Regions from separate parts of the Methyloversatilis sp. RAC08 genome, predicted to be linked through region 1. Evidence: predicted binding sites of a transcription regulator. Region 1 holds the regulator's gene; the other holds the start of a gene.
What was found. The regulator sigma-54, encoded in region 1, starts transcription at its own class of promoters, with help from an activator protein. The targets are predictions, from matches to a motif close to TGGCACNNTTCCTGCT.
Positions count from the first base shown of each region.

Region 1 (4,056 bases):
AGGTAGGCGCGCACCTGGTCGATGACCGATGCCGCACTGCGTTGCGTGGTGATCAGCGGAATGCCGTGCTCCGCACAGCCGGCGCGTATGGCGGCCGGCGGCTGGGCGCCGTCGGCGACGATGAAGGCCGGCGGATGGGCTTCCAGCAGCGAACCCACGATGTCCTCGACCTTGCGCGGACTGACGTTTTCAACCCACAGGATTTCCGGCACGCCGATGACCTGGATGCGCCGGGTGTGAATGGTATTGAGATGCCCGACGAGATCGGCGGGCGACAGGCCGATCTGATCGGCAACGATCAGTGTGTTGCCGTCGCCGCACTGCCACTGCAGGCGAAGACGGTCGCGATTGTCCTCAAACAGCCGCGCGACGCTGAGCTTCCGCATGCACCGGTTGCCAGGTGGTGAATAGAGCGTGGATGGCAGCGGCGTCTGCTGCCTGAAGCAGCTGTTCGCGGAACGCCTTGTCTGCAAACATTTGTGCCAGCTCGGACAATATCTGCAGATGCAGCTCGGTTGCCTGCTCGGGCACCAGCAGCACGAACAGCAGATTGACCGGTCGGCCGTCCGGCGCATCGAAGGCGACCGGCGTATCCAGCCGCACAAACCCGCCGATGGCTTCCTTCAGACCCTTGATGCGGCCGTGCGGAATCGCCACGCCCTGACCGAGTCCGGTGGAGCCGAGCTTTTCCCGTGCGAACAGGCTGTCGAACACCTGGCTGCGGGCAATACCCTGATGGTTCTCGAACAGCAGGCCGGCCTGTTCGAACACACGTTTCTTGCTGCTGGCCTCAAGGCCGATACAGACATTCGAAACGGGCAACAGCTTGGCGATGAGCGTCATGTCAGGGGCTACTCCGAACACGCGGCGGGCGCGATTACCGGATATCGGAAACCGCGCCGTGAAGTTGATTGCACTGCAACAAGACGTCGGATTATACGCTCGTGACAGATGGCAATCGTGTCATTCTGCCGCTTGGTGCTTGACCGACTCGCGCGTGTGCTCGTTCGATTTTTCCTTGTGTTTGAGCACCTGACGATCGAGTTTGTCCATCAGGTTGTCGAGGGTGGCATACATGTCTTCGCTTTCCGCTTCGACGAAGATGTCGCGGCCTCGCACGTGCAGAGTGACTTCCGCCTTCTGTCGCAGCTTTTCGACAGTCAGAATCACGGAAACGCTTGTTACGTGGTCGAAATGGCGGATCACGCGTTCGAGCTTGGACTCGATGTAGTCGCGGATCGGCTGCGTCACTTCAAGATGATGGCCGGTGATGGTGAGGTTCATGCTGCCTCCTGTCGTTGCGGGACGGAATATGCGGGACGGTCCGGGCGTTCGTCATTGAACGCGCTAGATCGCCTTGCGCACGCTGACCGGCGGGATGTTGAGCGATTCACGGTATTTGGCGATGGTGCGCCGCGCAACCACGATGCCCTGCTGACCCAGTATTTCCGCGATGCGCGAGTCCGACAACGGACGCTTGGCATCCTCGGCACCCACCAACTGGCGGATGAGTGCGCGGATTGCGGTGGCTGAGCAGGCCCCGCCGCTTTCGGTTGCCACATGGCTGCCGAAAAAATATTTCAGTTCGAACAGGCCGCGTGTCGTCGCCATGTACTTCTGCGACGTCACCCGAGAAATGGTGGATTCATGCAGTTCCAGCGTCTCCGCGATCTCGCGCAGCGTCAGCGGCCGCATCGCAACCTCACCGAATTCGAAGAACTGGCGCTGGCGCTCGACGATGGCCTGAGAGACACGCAGGATGGTGTCGAAGCGCTGCTGGACATTCTTGATCAGCCACTTGGCCTCCTGCAGCTGGCCGGACAGACCGCTGCCGCGCTGGCCCTGCAGGATTTCCGCATACAGCCGGTTGATCCGCAGACGCGGCATGGCATCCGGATTGAGCAGCGCCGTCCATTGGCCGCGCACCTTGCGCACCACGACGTCGGGCACGATGTAGCGCGCATCGATCGGCGCGAACTGGGCACCCGGACGGGGGTTGAGCGAACGGATCAGGTTCTGTGCGGCGCGCAGCAGTTCTTCATCGCAGCCGACCGCACGCCGGATCTTGGCGAAATCACGCGCAGCCAGCAGATCGATGTGCTGATCGATGATGACGCGTGCAAGCGTCGATACTTCGTCGGTCGCCAGGAAGTTGAGCTGCATCAGCAGGCATTCGCGCGGGTCGCGCGCCGCCACGCCGGGCGGGTCGAAGTTCTGCAACTGGCGCAGCGCGATCGACAGGTCGTCGAGGTCGATGTCGGCCTCTTCCGGCAGCAGCTCGACCAGTTCGTCCAGGCCCTGGTTCAGGTAGCCGTCATCGTCAAGCGCTTCGATCAGCAGGCGGATCAGATAGCGGTCGCGCTCGCTCATCTGCGACAGGGCGAGCTGGCCGCACAGGTGGTCCCTCAGCGAGGTACCGGCCGCCTGCACGTCCTGGTAGTCGCCATCGTCATCGTCGCCGCCGCTGCGCGTACCGTAGTTGCCGCCTTCGCCCGACCACTCGTCCATGTCGGCGCTGCCCGTACCCTCGGGGGCACGTTCGTCGGCGCTGGCCTGGGTGCTTTCCTGCGGCGCATCGCGCACCTCGGCAACGCTTTCGGGCGGCGGCTGGAAGCTGGCGGTGGCATCCGGCTCGTCACGCTCGAGCATCGGGTTCTCATCGAGGAAACGTTCGATTTCCTGATTGAATTCGATGGTCGACAGCTGCAATAGCCGGATCGACTGTTGCAGCTGCGGTGTCAGCGCAAGATGCTGGGAAAGTTTGAGTTGCAGCGACTGCTTCATGGTGTGCAAATTTCGGCGGGCTACAGGCGGAAATGCTCGCCCAGATAGACCTTCCTGACACTTTCGTTATACACGATTTCGTCCGGCCGGCCGCTCGCCAGCACCTCGCCTTCGTTGATGATGTAAGCCCGGTCACAGATGCCCAGCGTTTCCCGCACATTGTGGTCGGTGATCAGAACGCCGATGCCGCGTTCCTTCAGGAAGCGGATGGTTTTCTGGATGTCGATCACCGCAATCGGGTCCACACCGGCGAACGGTTCGTCGAGCAGGATGAAGCGCGGCGACGTGGCCAGTGCGCGGGCGATCTCGACACGCCGCCGCTCGCCGCCCGACAGCGCCACGGCCGCACTCTTGCGCAGGTGGGCAATGCCCAGTTCGGCCAGCAATTCTTCCAGCCGCTGTGCTCGCACCCGCGCATCCTTCTCGTTCAGTTCCAGGATGGCGAGGATGTTCTCCTCGACGTCCAGCTTGCGGAATACCGAGTTCTCCTGCGGCAGATAGGACAAGCCCTGGTGCGCCCGCCGGTGTATCGGCAGGTGCGTCAGCCGCTCGCCATCAAGGTGGATCTCGCCGCCGTCGGCCGTGACCAGGCCGACGATCATGTAGAAACAGGTCGTCTTGCCGGCACCGTTCGGGCCCAGCAGACCGATCACTTCGCCGCTGCCAACCTCGAAGGACACATCCTTCACGACCGGGCGCGATTTGTATTTCTTGCGCAGCCGCTCAACCTTGAGCCGGCTGGCACTCCGGTTTTCAGTCATCTTGGTCGGGTTGTTCGCGCAGTACCTTGCGTATGCTATCGGCGGAAAAACCGCGTGATTGAAGAAATCTCGCCTGCCGTGCCCAGGCCTTCGCATCCTGCGGTGCGGCATCGAACCGGCGCGCCCATACGGCACGTGCACGGACGGTTTCATCCTGTTCCAGTGCGGCCAGCGCGGCACCCGCGTCATCTTCCGGCACACCACGGAGTTTCAGTTCGTGCTGCAGGCGACGCGCACCGAAGCGCGTTGCACGTGACGACACGAATTGTTCCGCAAAACGTGCATCCGAAACGAGGCCACATTCCTCGAAACGCGTCAGCAGCGCTGCGATATCGTCATGGTTGCCGTCCTCCGACAGTTTTCGCACCAGTTCAGCGCGACTGTGATCACGCCGCGCGAGCAGGCGCAGGGCCTTCTCGCGCAGGCTTGCGCTCACGCAGCCTCTTCCCGTCCTGCCACAACGACGCCCATTTCAGGCATGCCGCAGGCCACGCGCACCTTGTTCTCGATC
Region 1 covers NZ_CP016448.1:1,722,176-1,726,231, forward strand. The annotation lists gene hprK (HPr(Ser) kinase/phosphatase) at 1-386, opposite strand, end outside; gene ptsN (PTS IIA-like nitrogen regulatory protein PtsN) at 355-843, opposite strand; gene hpf (ribosome hibernation-promoting factor, HPF/YfiA family) at 964-1,284, opposite strand; gene BSY238_RS07985 (RNA polymerase factor sigma-54) at 1,348-2,784, opposite strand; gene lptB (LPS export ABC transporter ATP-binding protein) at 2,805-3,545, opposite strand; gene recX (recombination regulator RecX) at 3,538-3,981, opposite strand; gene recA (recombinase RecA) at 3,978-4,056, opposite strand, start outside.

Region 2 (4,056 bases), 410 kb from region 1:
TTTTCGGCGAGCATCTTCTGGTACTCGGGCTCGCGGAACAGCAGTTCGTGATCGAGAATCTTTTCGGCTGATTGAGGCATGGTTGATTGCTCCTTGATGTAGGGTGGGCCGGCAGCATCAAGCCACCCGGCCCGTCGACACGCGGGTCGTTCGTGGTGGGTTTCGGTGCCCTCAACCCACCCTACGTTTCACTGCAGATGCTTACTTCTTCCAGGGCGTCTTCGACAGGCCCCAGATAGGCGAGCTGATCGCCATGTCCATGTCGCGGGCGAAGATCGCGAAACCGTCGTAGCCGTGATACGGGCCCGAGTAGTCCCAGCTGTGCATCTGGCGGAAGGGCACGCCCATCTTCTGGAACACGTACTTTTCCTTGATGCCCGAGCCGACCAGGTCAGGCTTCACCTTCTCGACGAACTTCTCGAATTCGTGACCGGTCACGTCGTCGTAGATCAGCGTGCCGTCTTTCACGTAGTGCGTGGTGCGCTGGTAGTCGTCGTTGTGGCCGAATTCATAGCCGGTACCGACCACTTCCATGCCCAGATCCTCGTAGGCGCCAATGACGTGACGCGGGCGCAGACCGCCGACGAACAGCATCACCTTCTTGCCTTCGAGGCGCGGGCGGTACTTGTCGATGACGGCCTGCATCAGCGGCTTGTACTTGGCGATCACCTTCTCGGCGTTGGCCTTGATCGTGTCGTCGAAGTGCGCAGCGATCTCGCGCAGCGACTCTTCGATCTTGGTCGGGCCGAAGAAGTTGTACTCGACCCAGGGCACCCCGTACTTCTCTTCCATGTGCCGGCTGATGTAATTCATCGAGCGGTAGCAGTGGAGTACGTTGAGCTTGGCCTTCGGCGTGTTTTCCAGCTCGGCGATGGTGCCGTCGCCCGACCACTGGGCGATCACTCGCAGACCCATCTCTTCGAGCAGGATGCGGCTCGACCAGGCGTCGCCGCCGATGTTGTAGTCGCCGATGATGGCAACGTCGTAAGGCGTCGACACGAAGTCGGGGCGCTTGTCTTCGGTCTTGTCGAACACCCAGTCACGGATCGCGTCATTGGCGATGTGGTGGCCGAGCGACTGGCTCACGCCGCGGAAGCCTTCGCAGCGCACCGGCACGATCGTGTGCCCGTCGTACTGCTTCGATTTCTTCTTCGACACCGCTTCGATGTCGTCGCCGATCAGGCCGATCGGGCATTCCGACTGCACGGTGATGCCCTTGTTCAGCGGGAACAGGTTCTGGATCTCGTCCATGATGACTTCCAGCTTCTTGTCGCCGCCGAATACGATGTCCTTCTCCTGGAAGTCGGAGGTGAATTGCATCGTCACGAAGGTGTCCACACCGGTCACACCGATGTAGTAGTTGCGTCGCGCAGCCCACGAATACTGGCCGCAACCGACCGGGCCGTGCGAAATGTGGATCATGTCCTTGATCGGACCCCACACCACGCCCTTGGAACCGGCATAGGCACAGCCGCGGATGGTCATCACGCCGGGCAGCGACTTGATGTTCGACTTGACGCCACAGTCAGGCTTGCCTTCCTCGTGCACATTGAGGTGCTTGGCCCGCTTCTTGGCGGTCTTTTCCGGGTAGGCCTTCAGCACCTCTTCGATGAGAGCTGCGTTCTGGGCCTTCTTTTCGTCAATCGTCATGCTCATTTGAGTACTCCTGTACGTATCGAGAGCGGAGGGAGGAGAACCGTGGGTCGCCGGCGGAGGCCGGGAGCCTGCGGCCCTTTCGACCCGCGGCTCCCGACCCTCGACTCTCGGTTTCTCAGGCGACTTCGGTTGCCTTCTTGCCGACCTGCGACTCGTCGATCTGCTTCATGATGCCGTGCTCCATCAGCAGGTCTTCGAGCTGGTCCATCGTGATCGGCGTCGGGATCGTGCCGTTGCCGGCGTTGGCGTGGATCTTCTCGGCCAGTGTGCGGTACTCGCCCGCCTGCTTCGAATCCGGTGCGTACTCGAGCACCGTCATGCGACGCAGTTCGGCGTGCTGCACGATGTTGTCGCGCGGCACGAAGTGGATCAGACGCGACCCGAGCATCTTGGCCAGCGACTCGGCAAGCTCCAGCTCCTTGTCGGTCTGGCGCTCGTTGCACACCAGGCCACCCAGGCGTACGCCGCCCGAATTGGCGTACTTCAGAATGCCCTTCGAAATGTTGTTGGCCGCGTACATGGCCATCATTTCGCCCGACATCACGATGTAGATTTCCTGCGCCTTGTTTTCGCGGATGGGCATCGCGAAGCCGCCGCACACCACGTCGCCCAGCACGTCGTAGCTGACGTAGTCGACGCCGTCATAGGCACCGTTTTCCTCGAGGAAGTTGATCGAGGTGATGACACCGCGGCCGGCGCAGCCGACGCCGGGTTCCGGGCCGCCGGACTCGACGCAGCGGATGTCCTTGTAGCCGATCTTCATGACGTCCTCGAGCTCGAGGTCTTCCACCGAACCGGCTTCAGCGGCCAGCGACAGGATGGTGTCCTGTGCCTTGGCGTGCAGGATCAGGCGGGTCGAGTCGGCCTTGGGGTCGCAGCCGACGATGAGGATCTTCTGGCCCAGATCCGACAGCGCGGCCAGTGTGTTTTGCGAAGTGGTCGATTTGCCGATGCCACCCTTGCCATAGAAGGCGATTTGCCGAAGTTTTGCCATTTCGATGTCACTCCTGAGTCGATGAACAGTTGGATGCCGCCGACCGTGTGGTCTTTGGCGCTTACCGTGCCACCGGATGCAGCCCCTCGTGCCTTTATTGGTCTTCGTGGTTGCCACTGCGGCGAGTCATGGTCGGTGCGAGGTCACTTCAGCAACTGCCGTGCCACTCGCGTTCAACATCCCCCAAAGCCTTCCCACACGCCGTTTCGTGGCGTCGTGCCGTGGTCTGTACGGTGGACGGACGGATGTGACAAACACGACATTCGGCGCAGGGCTGTGTGGAATGGCCGGGTCGGTGCAAGGTCTGTCGTGAATGCTGCAAACGGCATGCAGGCGGGCATTCGGCGCTTCAGGCAGCGAGCGGGTACGGGGCTTGCTGTATGCCTGCACCCACCTGCGTAGCCGATGCCATGAACACCCGCCCGCCTGCAGCCAAGCCTGTCGCCCCCTCGGTCAGCTCAACCGCTGCCGGCGGCAATCCCCACTTCGACCGCATCGGTGGCGAAGCCGCCATCGAACGTCTGGTGGAGCGCTTCTATCACCACATGAGCACGCAGCCGGCGGCCGCCGGCATCCGTGCAATGCATCCGGACGACCTTCGATCGGTGCGCCAGATACTGGTGAACTACCTGGTCGAGTGGACCGGCGGTCCGCAGCGCTATTCGACCGAACGCGGTCATCCGCGGCTGCGCCGCAAACACCTGGCATTTCCGATCGGCTCTGCCGAACGGGATGCCTGGATGGACTGCATGCGACAGGCGCTGCAGGAAGTCGTGAACGATGCCGCGTTGCGGCAGCAGCTCGAGCAGGCTTTTTTCAAGACCGCGGATTTCATCCGCAATGATCAGGGGAACCACCATGAGCATCACCATAGCTAGCTCCGCATTTGCCACGCTGGAAAACGAGAAGCGGATGCTCAATGCCGTCTTCAAGGGACCGACCCACAAGGCCGATCGGGTCGGCTTCCGCGGCGACATCGCGCTGAAGTTCGCGCAGCAGTTCGCCGACGAGGCGCGTCCGCCGGAAATCAGCATGGACCAGGTCATCGCCGCCGCGCACGAGGGCGAGCAGCAGATCCCCTTCCTGACCGGCTTCCTGCTGTCGTTCGAATACCTGAAGTTGCTGGCCGACGTGCTCGGCGAGGCGCTGTCGCCGACCGGCAAGTACTTCCTGTTCTGCGACAACATCGACCTGTCGAAGAAGTACCAGGTGCAGTACGGCGGCGCGACCTTCTACATCCTGCCGATCGACGAGGCGACGGTGTACAACGAGCTGCTCGAACTGCTCTATCTGGAAAAGACCGAACTGAAGAAGTTCGACACTGCCGGCAAGGTCGATGCCGTGGCCGACGCCGCACTCAAGTTCACCGGCAAGTTCCCGGAAATCACGTTCGAAGAAGGCCTGAA
Region 2 covers NZ_CP016448.1:1,316,035-1,320,090, reverse strand. The annotation lists gene nifK (nitrogenase molybdenum-iron protein subunit beta) at 1-80, opposite strand, end outside; gene nifD (nitrogenase molybdenum-iron protein alpha chain) at 202-1,656, opposite strand; gene nifH (nitrogenase iron protein) at 1,772-2,650, opposite strand; gene BSY238_RS06015 (group II truncated hemoglobin) at 3,061-3,528, shown strand; gene BSY238_RS06010 (hypothetical protein) at 3,509-4,056, shown strand, end outside.
Region 2: nifH (nitrogenase iron protein) is a predicted target of sigma-54. The motif match lies at 2,801-2,816, and genes of this name have one in related genera.